Halorhodospira halophila: one gene and its partner. The protein of the gene in region 2 interacts with the protein of the main gene of each other region in a pairwise test. Links are inferred from orthologs where the notes say so. Each region holds a gene or a part of one and is shown on either strand. Other genes may lie near its edges.

Region 1 (6,513 bases), on a different replicon or contig from region 2:
CCGCGGCAACCCCACCGTCGAGGCGGATGTCTGGCTGGATGACGGCAGCTTCGGCCGCGCCGCGGTCCCCTCCGGGGCCTCGACCGGCAGCCGTGAGGCGGTGGAGCTGCGTGACGGCGGAGCGCGCTACAACGGCAAGGGGGTGCGCACCGCGGTGGAGCATGTCAATACCACCATCCGCGAGGCGCTGCAGGGCGTCAGTGCTGACGATCAGGCCGCCCTGGACCGGCAGCTGATCGAGCTTGACGGCAACCCCAACAAGGACCGCCTCGGTGCCAACGCCATCCTCGCCGTGTCCATGGCCGTGGCCCAGGCGGCGGCGCGCAGCCGCGGACTGCCCCTTTACCGCCACCTCCAGCAGGAGGGCTCCTCGGCTCAGTTGCCGGCACCGATGATGAATATCCTCAACGGCGGTGAGCACGCCGACAACAGCGTGGACATCCAGGAGTTCATGATCATGCCCCTCGGGTTCGATCGGTTCTCCGAGGCCCTGCGCTGTGGCGCCGAGATCTTCCACGCCCTGAAGAAGGTCCTCAACGAGCGCGGACTCTCCACGGCCGTCGGCGACGAAGGTGGCTTCGCCCCGGATCTGCCCTCCAACGAGGCGGCGCTGGAGGCCATCATCGAGGCCGTGGAGCGCGCCGGCTATCAGCCTGGTGAGCAGGTGGCCCTGGCTCTCGACGTGGCGAGCTCCGAGCTCCACAGCAACGGCCGCTATCGACTCGCCTCCGAGGGTCGTGACTTCGATGCGGCCTCTTTTGCCGACTACCTGGCGCAGCTCGTCGACCGGTATCCGATCGTCTCCATCGAGGACGGCATGGATGAGTCCGACTGGGACGGCTGGAAGATCCTAACCGAGCGCCTCGGGGACCGGGTGCAGCTGGTGGGCGACGACCTGTTCGTCACCAATCCGCAGATCCTGCGCCAGGGGATCGATCGCGGCATCGCCAACTCGATCCTGATCAAGCTCAATCAGATCGGTACGGTGACCGAGACGCTGGAGGCGATCCGCATGGCCGACGAGGCCGGCTACACTTCGGTGGTTTCCCACCGTTCGGGCGAGACCGAGGATGTGGCGATTGCCGATCTGGCCGTGGCGACGCGGGCGACCCAGATCAAGACCGGTTCGCTGTGCCGCTCGGATCGGGTGGCCAAGTACAACCAGCTGCTGCGCATCGAGCAGGAGCTTGGCGACGATGCCCGTTACGCGGGTCGCGACGCGCTCCGCCCCGAGCAGGGGTAGGCCGGTGACCACCGCGTGGGGCCGTCGCGGGAGGGCGCCATGCGTTGGGTGAACGGGTTGCTCGGCGTGCTGCTGATCCTGCTGCAGGGCCAGCTCTGGTTCGGGCAGGCCAGCATCCCCGGCCTGCTTGAGCTGCGCAGCGCAGTCGCCGCGCAGCAGGCGGAGAACGAGCGGGCCGAGGCGCGCAACGAGGCCCTGGCAGCCGAGGTGGAAAACCTCAAGGAGAGCACGGAGGCCCTCGAGGAGCGGGCACGCTATGAGCTCGGCATGATCCGTCAGGATGAGGTCTTCTACCAGGTCGTGGAGGAGTGATGGCGCGCTACTGGGCGGTGATACCGGCGGCGGGTGTCGGTCGGCGTATGGGGGGCGGGGATGGCCCCAAGCAGTACCGTTCGCTGTTGGGTCGGCCCGTTATCGGCTGGGCCCTGGAGCGCCTGCTCGGGCACCCAAAGGTAGCCGGGGCTGTCGTGGCGCTGGCTGCCGACGACGGCTACTGGAATGCCCTGGGCCTGGCCGACGAGCTGCCGGACAAGCCCGTGCACCGTGTTGATGGAGGCGCCGAGCGGCGCGATTCGGTGCGGGCGGCCCTGGATTACCTAAGCGGGATCGCCGGGCCGGAGGACCGCGTGCTGGTCCACGATGCCGTGCGTCCTTGTCTCAGCGCGGCGGAGCTGGACCGGCTGATCGAGGAGGGTGGCCCGGCCGCCGATGGGGCGCTGCTGGCGACCCCCGTGCGCGATACCCTCAAGCGTGCCGCCGCGGGGTGCGTGGATGCCACCGTCTCTCGGGACGGGCTATGGCAGGCGCAGACGCCGCAGCTTTTCCCGCTGGAGCGTCTTTCCGCGGCACTGGATGCGGCCCTTGCGGCCGGTGTCGCCGTCACCGACGAGGCGCAGGCTGTGGAGTGGCACGGCGGTCACCCGCGTCTGGTGACCGGCGAGGCCGGCAATCTGAAGATCACTCACCAGGCTGACCTGGATCTGGCTGCCGCCGTGCTCGCGGCGCAGCGGGCGGCCACAGAGAGGGAGCGAACGGCGTGATTCGTGTCGGGCAGGGTTTTGATGTTCATCGCTTCGGCGGCAAGGGCGAGGGGTTTCGGCTGGGCGGGGTGGCCATTCCGTACCACAAGCGGCTGGAGGCCCACTCGGACGGCGATGTGCTCTTGCACGCGGTCACCGATGCCCTGCTCGGAGCGTGTGGACTGGGGGATATCGGCCGCCACTTTCCGGACGACGACCCGCGCTGGCGGGATGCGGACAGCACCGGGCTGCTGGCATCGACGCTGCGGTTGGCCGCGGAGGCTGGATGGGTGCCGGTGAACGTTGATGGCACCGTGATTGCCCAGGCCCCCAAGTTGGCCCCCTACATCGATGCCATGCGGCAGGCCACGGCGGATGCCATGGAGCTGGCGCCCGGGGCGGTCAACGTCAAGGCGACCACCAGCGAGCGGCTCGGTTTCACCGGGCGTGGCGAGGGGGTCGCCGCGATGGCCGTTGTCCTGGTGGAATCGGCCCCGGGGCGGGGTTGATCCGGGCCTTCGGCGGTCCCCTGGGTACGGCGCGACTGCGCGCCTGTCCCGAGGACTTCCGGGTGGATGAAATCCTCCCGTTCCGGCCTTCCGGCGGTGGAGAGCACTGCCTGCTCCAGATTCGCAAGAGGGGCTGGACCACCGAGGCGGTCGCCCGGCTGCTGGCATCCCAGGCCGGCGTGGCGCGGGGTGCGGTGAGCTTCGCCGGCCTCAAGGACCGGCACGCGGTCACCACGCAGTGGTTCTCCGTTCACGCGCCGAAGCCATGCCCGGCCCTCGCGCCGGGCTGCCTGGACGACGGCCTGGAGGTCGTCAGCGCCACACGCAATGCCCGCAAGCTGCGGCGCGGAGCGCTCAGCGGCAACCGCTTCAGCCTGCTTATGCGCAACGTGTCCGCGCCGCGCCGGGCGGTGGAGCGGCGGTTGCTGGCCATTGCCCGGTGCGGGGTGCCCAATTATTTCGGCCCGCAGCGGTTCGGGCGCGGGGGCCGCAATCTGCAGCAGGCCCGTGCCTGGCTGCTCGATGGCGAGCCGGTGCGGGGGCGCACCGTGCGGGGGCTGTTGATCTCCGCGGTGCGCTCGGACCTGTTCAATCGTGTGCTGGCGCGGCGAGTGGCGGCGGGTAGCTGGGATGTCGTGCGGCCCGGAGAGCGAGCAGCCCTCGATGGCACCGGCAGTCACTTCCCCGTGGAGGTGCTTGACGCCGCGCTGCGTCGCCGCGTTGTCCAGGGTGATGTCCACCCCACTGGGCCGTTGCCGGGGGTCGAGGGCGACGGGCCGAGAGGCGAGGTGGCCACCCTCGAGTCCGAGGTCCTGTCCGAAGAGCCAGAGCTGCTCGGCGCGCTCGCCCAGCGGGGCGTTCGCGCCGACCGGCGGCCGCTGCGCCTGATGCCTCGGCGGCTGGCCTGGCACTGGCCCGCGCCGGATACCCTCTCGCTTGAGTTCACCCTGACCGCCGGGGCTTACGCCACCACAGTGGTCGCTGAGATCCTCGATACCGCGGAGGAGTGAGGCCCGCGTCCCCGGCGGCCGGGGACGCGGCTCCTAGCCCCGGTTGCGCAGCAGCACGTAGACGGCTCCGGTGCCGCCATCGCTCTCCGGGGCCGAGGCAAAGGCCAGAACGTCGTCGCGGCGCCTCAGCCATTGATCCACCGAAACCTTGAGCACCGGTTGCGGCTGTCGCGAGCCGCGTCCCTTGCCGTGGATGATACGCACGCAACGCAAACCGCGATCAGCGGCGCTCGCTAGGAAGAGCACCAGCTCACGGTAGGCCTCGCGCCGGGTTAGCCCGTGCAGATCCAGCTGGGCCGCCGGCGGGTAGTGCCCCCGGCGTAACTGTCGGATCACGCGTCGCTGGACCCCGGCGCGGTAGTAGAGCAGTTCCTCGCCGGTCTCGACCTCCGCCGGGTCGGGCGGGGGATCGAGCAGGCTCTCGACAACCCGGCGTTCGTCGGCTTCACGCTGGGCAGGGCGGGGCGGCGGGGGAGGCGGTCGCGTATCGGCCCGGTCGTTTTCGTAACGGCGCACGCCGGCCATGGCCCGGCGGAACACGGCCGCCTCGTCCGCCGGGTCGCGGGAGTCGCCGCTGTCGTCTTGCCCGTTGCTCATGCCCAACCCCACGGTGGTGCTCCCCGACACGTTATACTGCCAATCTTGGCGGCAACTGTGTGTTCGAGGCTGCGCCTGCAGGAGCGAGATGTACATTCTGATCAGCAACGATGATGGTTACCAGGCCGAGGGGATCCTGACCCTGGCCGAACGGCTCGGCACCGTGGCGCGGGTGACCGTGATGGCGCCCGAACGGGACCGCAGCGGAGCCAGCAATTCGCTGACGCTTGAGGACCCCATCCGGGTCAATCAGATCGAGCCCCACCGTTACCGGGTCCAGGGAACACCGACCGACTGTGTGCACCTGGCGCTCACCGGGCTGCTGGAGGAGGATCCGGACATGGTCTTCTCCGGCATCAATGCCGGTGCCAATCTGGGCGACGACGTGCTCTACAGCGGCACGGTGGCGGCCGCCATGGAAGGGCGCTACCTGGGGCTGCCGGCGGTGGCCATCTCCCTGGCCGGGACCTGGGCGCCGGTCCACTACGACACGGCGGCGCGGGTGGCCGTCAAGCTGCTCGAGCAGATCCAGGATGATCCGCTGCCGCCGGATAGCATCCTCAACGTCAACGTGCCGGATCTGCCCTGGGATGAGATCCAGGGCTTCCACGCCACTCGGCTCGGCTGCCGCCACCGGGCCGAGCCGGTGATCAAGCAGCACGATCCGCGCGGTCGCACCATCTACTGGGTGGGGCCACCGGGCTCGGAACAGGACGCCGGCCCGGGGACCGACTTCTACGCGGTGCGCAACGGCTTCGTCTCGGTGACGCCGATTCAGGTCGACCTGACCCGGCACCAGGGGCTGGAGCAGGTCCGCGGCTGGCTGGACGGGGTGACCTGGTGATGCGCGAGCGGAATGCAACCGGTATCGGCATGACGTCTCAGCGGACCCGGGACCGGCTGGTGGAAGCGCTGGCCGCCCAGGGGATCCACGATGAACGGGTGCTGGCGGCGCTGCGCGAGGTACCCCGCCACCTCTTCGTGGACGAGGCCCTGGAGAGCCGCGCCTACGAAAACACCCCGCTGCCCATCGGCGAGGGGCAAACCATCTCCCAGCCCTGGGTGGTGGCGCGGATGACGGAACTGCTGCTCGAACAAGGGGTGCCGGAGCGCGTGCTGGAGGTGGGGACCGGCTCGGGGTACCAGGCGGCGGTACTGGCCCGGCTCGTGCCTCGGGTCTACAGCGTCGAGCGTATCGGCTCGCTGTTGCGCAAGGCCCGCGAGCGGCTGCACACCGCCCGCCTGTTCAACTGCCAGCTCCGCCACGGGGACGGCTACGAGGGCTGGCCCGAGTACGCCCCCTACGACGGCATCATCGTGACCGCGGCGCCGGAGGCGCTACCGGAGGCGCTGCTTGAGCAGCTTGCCGACGGGGGACGTCTGGTGGCGCCGATTGGCGGGGCCGGTTACCAGGAGCTGCTGGTGGTGGATCGTCGTGGCGACGAGTACGAGCAGCGTCGGGCGGCCGGGGTCTCTTTCGTGCCGATGCTTGAGGGGCGGATCTGAGTGCGACTGTTCGGACCGCTGTACAGCTGGACGGTACGGTGGGCGGGTCACCGCCGGGCCCCCTGGGCCCTGGGTGGGCTCAGCGTCGCCGAGTCGTCGGTGTTTCCGATCCCGCCGGATGTCTTGCTCGCGCCGATGTCCCTGGCGCGGCCGAACCGGGCGGCGGCCTTCGCCCTGATCGCCACGGTGGGGTCCGTGCTCGGTGGATTGATCGGCTACGCCCTGGGCCACTTCGCCCTCTATCTGGTTGAGCCCTGGATCGCGGCTGCCGACTACGAGCAGGCCTATCGGACGGCGGTGGACTGGTTCCAGGATTGGGGCTTCTGGGTGGTGCTGGTGGCGGGCTTCTCGCCGATCCCCTACAAGGTCTTTACCGTGGCGGCCGGTGCCACCGGGGTTGCCCTGGTTCCGTTTGTGGTCGCGTCGCTGCTCGGGCGTGGGGCACGGTTCTTCCTGGTAGCGGGGCTGGTAGCCTGGGGAGGAGCCCGGCTTGAGCCCTGGCTCCTGCGCCACGTCGAGCGGATCGGCTGGATCAGTGTCGTCCTGCTGCTGCTCGGAATGCTGTGGGTCAAATACGGATAGCCGTCCCATGGTGGGCAACCCGTCGCGAGCGCTGGCCTGGGCACTGA
Region 2 (7,861 bases):
GGTTCCAGGTGAACGAGTCGTAGTTGTCGATCATCAGGATCATAAGCCAGCCTCGGCCATCTCGACGGCGCGCAGCAACGCCCGGCCCTTGTTCAGGGTCTCTTTCCACTCCAGCTCGGGGACCGAGTCGGCGACCACCCCGGCGCCCGCCTGGACATGGACCTGGCCATCGTGGACCACCGCCGTGCGGATGGCGATGGCGGTATCCATATTGCCCGACCAGGACAGATAGCCGACGGCCCCGGCGTAAACGCCCCGCTTGACCGGCTCGACCTCGTCGATGATCTCCATGGCGCGGATCTTCGGCGCGCCGGAGACTGTCCCGGCGGGGAACGTGGCCCGCAGCACGTCCATGGGGCCGAGCCCGGGACGCAGCCGGCCAACCACGTTAGAGACGATGTGCATGACCTGGGAGTAGCGCTCCACCACCATGCGCTCGGTCAGGCGCACGGTGCCGGTCTCGGCCACCCGGCCGACGTCGTTGCGCCCGAGGTCGATGAGCATCACGTGCTCGGCGATCTCCTTAGGGTCCGAGACCAGTTCCTGCTCCAGCTCCCGGTCGCGGGCTTCGGTGGCCCCGCGCTTGCGGGTCCCGGCGATGGGACGCACGGCCACCTCGCCATCCTCGAGGCGGACCAGGATCTCCGGCGAGGATCCGACCACCTGGCACGCACCCAGATCGAGGAAATACATGTAAGGCGACGGATTGGTGCAACGCAACGCCCGGTAGAGATCGAGCGGCTCGGCGCTGAACGGCATGCTCATGCGCTGCGAGGGAACCACCTGCATCACGTCGCCTGCAGCGATATACTCGCGGATCCGCTCCACCGCGTCCTCGAAGCCGGCCTGGGTGAAGTTGTAGCGGGGCTCGCCGGCCGCCACACCACGCCCCCGGGACGGGGGCCGCTGCACGGGCTCGGCCAGCCGCGCGGCCAGCTCGTCGAGCCGGGCTAGCCCGGCCTCATAGGCGCCGGGCTCGCGCGGGTCGCAGTGGACCACCAGGTAGAGCCGGCCAGCGAGGTTGTCGAAGACCACCACCTCCTCGGCCTCCACCAGGCAGATATCCGGCAGCCCCAGGGCGTCTTCCGGGGCCCCCTCAGCCAGGCGCGGCTCGACGTAACGCACGGTATCGTAGCCGAAATACCCCACCAGCCCGCCGAGAAAACGCGGCATCTGCGGGAATCCGGAGGGCGTTGCGGCGCGGTGGCGGTGCTGGTAGGCCTCGATCCAGGCGAGCGGATCGCGAACCTGCTCCTCGTCGACCAGCGCGCCGTCGCGGCGAACCTCGACCCGGTGGCCGTAGACGGCGATCTCGGTCCGGGCCGGCAGGCCGATGATGGAGTAGCGCCCCCACTTCTCGCCACCTTCCACCGACTCAAAGAGGAAGGAGCGCGGCCCGCGGGCGAGCTTGAGATAGGTGGACAGCGGCGTGTCGAGATCGGCCAGCACCTCCCGGATAAGGGGGATACGGGTGTAGCCGGCCTCGGCGAGGCTGTGGAATTCGTGCTCTTTCATCGCCTCAGGCCGCCCCGCGAAGCAGCGTGACCACGCCGCTGAGGTCATCGACGATGGCGTCGGCCCCCAGATCCTCCGGCGCGACGCCGCGGCGATAGCCGTAGGGCACGCAGACTACCGGGATGCCGGCGTTGTGCGCCGCTTCGACATCGGTGCTCGAGTCGCCGACCATCAGCACCGTCCGCGACGCCGCGCCCAGGCGCTCCATGGCCAGGCGCAGCGGCTCGGGATCGGGCTTGCGCGCCTCGGTGCACTCGCCGCCGACGACCACATCGATGGCGTCGGCCACGCCCATGCCCTCGAGGATCGGCTCGGCGAAGCGCCGCGGCTTGTTGGTGACCACGGCCAGACGCATGCCGGCCCGGGCCAGCGCCTGCACGGTCTCCACAACCCCGGGGAAGGGGCGACTGTGGACATAAACGGCCTCGCCGTAGCACTCGAAGAAGCGCTCCAGGGCGGTGTCCAGTTCCTCGTCGGGCGGGGTACCGTCGTCCTCGCCGGTGAGGGCACGCGCCACCAGCCGTCGGGCGCCGTTGCCCACCCAGCCACGGACCTGCTCCTCGGTTACCGGAGACCGGTCCCGCTCGGTGAGAACCTGGTTGATGGCAGCGGTCAGATCCGGGGCGCTATCCACCAGCGTCCCGTCCAGATCGAAGAGAATCGCGCGAGTCAGCGAGAGATCCATAGCCAGCTTTCAGGCAGAAAGCTACACCCTACCGGCTGGCCGGCCCGGACCGCAAGCTGCTGCGGCGCTCAGGCCACCACCGGCTGATCGTAGGCAATGGGCAGTTCGTCGAGCTCCTCGAAGGTCACCTCCTCCCAGGCGTGCTCGTGCTCGAGGAGCTTGCGCAGGAGGCGGTTGTTGAGGGCGTGCCCGGACTTGTGCCCGTGGAAAGAGCCGATCAGGCTGCTGCCCAGCAGGTAGAGGTCGCCGATGGCGTCGAGGATCTTGTGCTTGACGAATTCGTCCCGGTAGCGCAGCCCGTCCTCGTTCAGCACCCGGTAGTCGTCGACCACGATGGCGTTGTCCAGGCTGCCCCCCAGGGCCAGACGGGAAGCCCGCAGCGCCTCGATCTCCTTCATGAACCCGAAGGTCCGCGCCCGGCTGACCTCCTTGATGAACGAGGTCGAGGAGAAATCCACCTCGGCCCGGGCGTGCTGATCGAGGAAGACCGGATGGTCGAAGTCGATGGTGAAGCTGACCTTGAAGCCCTCGAAGGGCTCGAAGGCCACCCACTTGTCACCGTCGACGACCTGGACCGGCTCCAGGATGCGCACAAAGCGCTTCGGCGCCTCCTGCTCCTTGATCCCGGCAGAGCGGACCAGGAACACAAAAGGCGCCGCACTGCCGTCCATAATCGGTACCTCGGCGGCGGAGAGATCGACGTAGCAGTTGTCGATCCCGAGTCCGGCCAGCGCCGAGAGCAGGTGCTCGACGGTGGACACGCGCACCCCGTCCTCGACCAGGCAGGTCGAGAGACGGGTGTCGCCCACCGCAGCGGCCGTTGCCTTGATCTCGCGATCGAGATCCGTCCGCCGGAATATGATGCCCGCATTGGCCGGAGCCGGGCGGAGGGTCAGGTAGACCTTCTCGCCGGTGTGCAGGCCCACGCCGGTCGCGCGGATGCTGTTCTTCAAGGTGCGTTGACGGATCATGGCTCGACTCGGCTCCACTGCTCATGCGGCTACATGTGTGCTCAGCCGCAACCAGCGCGACCGGACACACCGCCTTCACCGTTTATAGCGGCGAGACGTCGCGAAATATTAGTGTAACAAATCCAAAAAGTATATTGCAGCGCACAAAACGCGCCGCGCCTCAGTCGGCCTGGCGACGCAGGAACGCCGGGATATCCAGGTACTCCATGTCGCCGTCGGTATCCGCCTCCTTGCGCTCGTTGGCGGCGTTCTGCCGGATCACCGTGGGCCGGTCGAGCTGCGCGTAGTCGACCTCGCCGGTGTGCTTGCGCGGACCGGGCTGCGCCTGCTGGGCGACGCGAGCCACATCCTCAGCGGACTGAACCGCCGGCCCCAGACCGGTGGCCACCACCGTCACGCGCAGCTCGTCCTCCAGTTCGGGGTCGATCACGGCACCGACCACCACGGTCGCCTCGTCGGAGGCGTACTCGCGCACGGCGTTGCCGACCTCGTCGAACTCGCCGATGGAGAGGTTGTAGCCACCGGTGACGTTGACCAGAACACCGTTGGCGCCGGCCAGGTTGAAGTCCTCGAGCAGCGGGCAGGCGATGGCCCGGTCGGCCGCCTCGCGGGCACGCCCCTCGCCCGAGGCCACGCCGTTGCCCATCACCGCCATGCCCATCTCGGACATCACGGTGCGCACGTCGGCAAAGTCGACGTTGATCAGGCCCGGACGGGTGATCAGCTCAGCAATACCGCGCACCGCGCCATGGAGCACGTCGTTGGCCGACTTGAAGGCGTCGATCAGGGTCAGGTTCTTGCCGAGCACCGGCAGAAGCCGCTCATTGGGGATGGTGATCAGCGAATCGACGCTGTTCTCCAGCTCCTTGATGCCCTCCTGGGCCACGCCCATGCGCTTGTTGCCCTCGAACGGGAACGGCTTGGTCACCACCGCCACGGCGAGGATGCCCATCTCGCGGGCGACCTCGGCCACCACCGGGGCCGCCCCCGTGCCCGTGCCACCGCCCATGCCGGCGGTGATGAAGACCATGTCCGCCCCGTCGAGCACTTCCTGAAGGCGGTCACGGGACTCCTCGGCCGCCTGCCGGCCGGTGGTCGGATCGGCCCCGGCCCCCAGGCCCTTGGTGATGCCGGAACCGAGCTGCACCGTCACCCCGGCGCGGGTATTGGCCAGGGCCTGGGCGTCGGTGTTGGCGTAGATGAACTCCACGCCCTCGATCTCGCTCTCAACCATGTGCTGGACGGCGTTGCCACCGCCGCCGCCGACTCCGATCACCTTGATGACCGCGTTCTGATTGGCGGTATCCATCAGATCAAACATGATGCTGCCCTCCTCAAGCGTCGCGGACGCTAGCGATTACTGAAATGACTAGAAATTGCCCTTGAACCAGTTCTTCATCCGCCCCCACAAGGCGGTTATCCCGGCGTCCTGCGCCAGCGCCGGCGACATGCCGCTTTCGCGGTTGCGCGCGCCGAAGGCGAGCAGACCGACGCCGGTGGAGTACATCGGGTTGCGCACCACATCGGATAGGCCGGTAACGAACTTCGGCACCCCGATGCGCACCGGCAGGTGGAAGACCTCCTCGGCCAGATCGGTGACCCCCTCCATCTTCGAGCTACCGCCGGTGAGCACGATGCCCGCCGGGATCAGATCTTCGAAGCCGCTCTTGCGCAGCTCCGACTGCACCAGCGAGAGCAGTTCCTCGTAGCGCGGCTCCACCACCGACGCCAGCGACTGGCGGGACAGGCGGCGCGGCGGCCGGTCACCCACCGAGGGCACCTCGATGCTCTCCTCGGGGTTGGCCAGCTGCGACAGGGCGCAGGCGTAGCGCACCTTGATGTCCTCGGCGTGGTGCGTCGGCGTCCGCAGCGCCACCGCGATGTCGTTGGTGACCTGGTGCCCGGCGATGGGGATGACGGCGGTATGGCGGATGGCGCCGCCGGTGAACACCGCGATATCGGTGGTCCCGCCGCCGATATCGACGAGGCAGACGCCCAGCTCCTTCTCGTCGTCGCTGAGCACAGCGTGGCTCGCCGCCAGCTGCTGGAGAACGATGTCGTCCACGTCCAGCTGGCAGCGGCGGACGCACTTGGTGATGTTGTCCGCCGCCGAGACCGCACCGGTGACCATGTGGACCCGCGCCTCCAGCCGCACGCCGGCCATGCCCAGGGGATCGCGGATACCCTCCTGGCTGTCGATGACGAACTCCTGCGGGATCACGTGCAGGATCTGCTGGTCCGCCGGGATCGCCACCGCCTTGGCCCCATCGAGGACACGCTCCAGATCGGCCTGGCGGACCTCCTTGTCGCGGATGGCCACCATCCCGTGGGAGTTGAGGCTGCGGATGTGGCTGCCCGAGATCCCGACATAGGCCGAATGGATCTCGCAGCCGGCCATCAGCTCGGCCTCCTCGATGGCGCGCTGGATCGACTGCACCGTGGAGTCGATATTCACCACCACGCCCTTCTTGAGACCGTGGGACGGGTGGCTGCCCACACCGATCACCTCCAGCTCGCCCTCCTCCTTGGCCTCGCCGACGATGGCGACCACCTTCGAGGTACCGATATCGAGGCCCACCAACAGGCTGTCTTCGCTCTTTCGCACCATGCTCTGCTCCGCCTTCAGTCCGCTTCGTCTGCCGCACCCCAAGCCACGGCAAAGCCGTTGGGGTAGCGCAGATCGACCCGCTCCATCGGGGCCTCTTGTCGTTCTTCCAAGGCCGGCAGCACGGCGGCGAAGCGCTCCACGCGCTCGCCCGGGTGCTGCCGGCCCAGGGCCATCTCAATGCCGCCCTCCAGCCGCGCGCTCCAGGACCCCCGGGGCGAAAGACCGAGCGCCACCAGGTTGACACCGCGCTCAGCGAGTCGTTGCTGCACCTCCCTGAACAAGCCGGCCATCTCACCCTCGCTGCCGTCCGGACCGCGCAGCACCGGGAGCCCCTCCGGGATGCTCGCCGGCCGCGGCTCGAACCGCCCGCCGTCGCGGTCGACCAGCGCCTGCTCTCCCCAGCGCGCCAGCGGCTCGCGCTCACGCAAGGTCACTTGGATCCGCCCCGGCCAGGCCCGGCGCACCTCGGCACCCGCCACCCAGGGCAGCGCCTCCAGGGCGTCCCGGGCGCCGCGCACATCCACCCCCAGCACACTCCTGTGCAAGTGCGGTGCCAGCGCCTGGCGCAAGTCATCGTCCGCCACGCGCTCCGGCGCGGCGCTCAGTTCCACCCGCTCCAGGGGCAGAATCCGCCCCTCCTGAAGCGCCACGGTGGCCATACCGGCAGCGCCGGTGGCCAACAGCGCCACCGCTCCACCCCAGAGCCAGCCCCGCAGCCCCGGGGCGCCGACCCGCTTGCGGCGCATAGGCTGCCGGCCCAGCAGGTCTCTCCAGTCTTCGCGGCTCACGGCAACGCCTCCCCGAGAATGCGAGCCACCAGCTCATCGAAACCGATACCGGCCTGCGCCGCAGCGATCGGGACCAGCGAGTGATCCGTCATGCCCGGGATGGTGTTCACCTCCAACAGCCACCAGCGTCCGTCGGCATCCCGCATGACATCCACCCGCCCCCAACCGTTGCCGCCGCTGGCGGAAAAGGCCTCGCGACACAGCGCGCCGAGCTCCGCCTCCTCGTCCGCACCCAGACCGCTCGGGCAGTGGTGCCCGGTATCGTCGGCCTGGTACTTGGCGGCGTAGTCGAAGAAGGCGTGGGATGTCTCCAGCCGGATCGACGGCAACGCCCGATCGCCGAGCAGCGCCACGGTGTACTCCTCGCCCTCGACCCACTGCTCCGCGAGGACTGTATCGTCGTAGGCCGCCGCTGCCCGGTAGGCCTCGGCCAGCTGCGCCGGCCCGTCAACCCGGGTCATGCCCAGACTCGACCCTTCCCGGACCGGCTTGACGATCACCGGATACGCCAGCCCCTCGGCCAGCACCGGAGACTCGCTGGTGAGCAGCTGACCCGCCGGCGTGGGCAGTCCACTACCCTGCCAGAGCCGTTTGCAGCGCCACTTGTCCATGCCCAGCGCCGAGCCGAGGACACCGCTGCCGGTGTACGGCACCCCGAGCAGCTCCAGCAGCCCCTGTACCGTACCGTCCTCACCCCCCCGCCCATGCAGGGCGATGAAGACCACGTCGTAGCCCCGCAGCCCCTCCAGGGCGCGGTCACGGGGGTCGTAGGCCTCGGCGTCGTAGCCGCGGCGCTGCAGCGCGGCGAGCACCGCCCCGCCACTGCGCAGGGAGATGTCCCGCTCGGCGGAAGTGCCCCCCATGAGCACCGCCACGCGACCGACCCGCTGCGGATCCGGGATACCAGTCATGGCCGCACCTCCCCGATCACATGAACCTCGGGTTCCAGCCATACACCGTGCACCACAGCAACCCGCTCCCGGACCTGCGCCATGAGCCCCTCGATATCCGCCGCACTGCCACCCTCGTTGATGATGAAATTGGCGTGGCGCTCGGAGACCCGGGCACCGCCGCGCCGCGCCCCCTTCAAACCGGCCTCCTCAATCAGCCGCCCGGCCGCATCCCCCGTGGGATTGCGGAAGACCGAACCGCAAGTGGGCTGCCCCACTGGCTGCACGGCGTTGCGATGCTGCAGCAGCGCCCGCACCCGCTCGCGGAGCACCTGCGCATCGGCGGGGGGCAGTTCCCAGGTCGCGGCTAGGAACCACTCGCCGGCGGGGCCGGCCACACTGCG

Evidence for each region.
Region 1: the proteins of CCR79_RS11130 (region 2) and ftsB interact in binary tests that used the Escherichia coli proteins (3 or more experiments, as listed by UniProt). The link is inferred for Halorhodospira halophila from one-to-one orthologs.

What each region holds. Positions count from the first base shown.
Region 1 is NZ_NHSN01000018.1:125,627-132,139, reverse strand. Bases 53-2,918 are described here. They hold ftsB (cell division protein FtsB), read left to right. Parts: upstream 53-1,282; coding sequence 1,283-1,555; downstream 1,556-2,918. Other genes in these bases: truD (tRNA pseudouridine(13) synthase TruD), read left to right, coding at 2,768-2,918; ispF (2-C-methyl-D-erythritol 2,4-cyclodiphosphate synthase), read left to right, coding at 2,283-2,771; ispD (2-C-methyl-D-erythritol 4-phosphate cytidylyltransferase), read left to right, coding at 1,552-2,283; eno (phosphopyruvate hydratase), read left to right, coding at 53-1,243. In the rest of the region: more of eno, read left to right, coding at 1-52; more of truD, read left to right, coding at 2,919-3,781; CCR79_RS07780 (Smr/MutS family protein), read right to left, coding at 3,815-4,378; 5'/3'-nucleotidase SurE, read left to right, coding at 4,467-5,222; CCR79_RS07770 (protein-L-isoaspartate(D-aspartate) O-methyltransferase), read left to right, coding at 5,222-5,884; CCR79_RS07765 (VTT domain-containing protein), read left to right, coding at 5,885-6,466; CCR79_RS07760 (peptidoglycan DD-metalloendopeptidase family protein), read left to right, coding at 6,474-6,513. UniProt on the Escherichia coli protein: Essential cell division protein. May link together the upstream cell division proteins, which are predominantly cytoplasmic, with the downstream cell division proteins, which are predominantly periplasmic.
Region 2 is NZ_NHSN01000025.1:374,065-381,925, forward strand. What follows is about bases 4,681-7,680. They hold CCR79_RS11130 (cell division protein FtsQ/DivIB), read right to left. Parts: upstream 6,568-7,680; coding sequence 5,794-6,567; downstream 4,681-5,793. Other genes in these bases: ftsA (cell division protein FtsA), read right to left, coding at 4,681-5,779; CCR79_RS11135 (D-alanine--D-alanine ligase), read right to left, coding at 6,564-7,478; murB (UDP-N-acetylmuramate dehydrogenase), read right to left, coding at 7,475-7,680. Also shown: CCR79_RS11100 (anthranilate synthase component II), read right to left, coding at 1-43; trpE (anthranilate synthase component I), read right to left, coding at 40-1,515; CCR79_RS11110 (phosphoglycolate phosphatase), read right to left, coding at 1,520-2,200; lpxC (UDP-3-O-acyl-N-acetylglucosamine deacetylase), read right to left, coding at 2,269-3,171; cell division protein FtsZ, read right to left, coding at 3,332-4,492; more of ftsA, read right to left, coding at 4,541-4,680; more of murB, read right to left, coding at 7,681-7,861. UniProt on the Escherichia coli protein: Essential cell division protein. May link together the upstream cell division proteins, which are predominantly cytoplasmic, with the downstream cell division proteins, which are predominantly periplasmic. May control correct divisome assembly.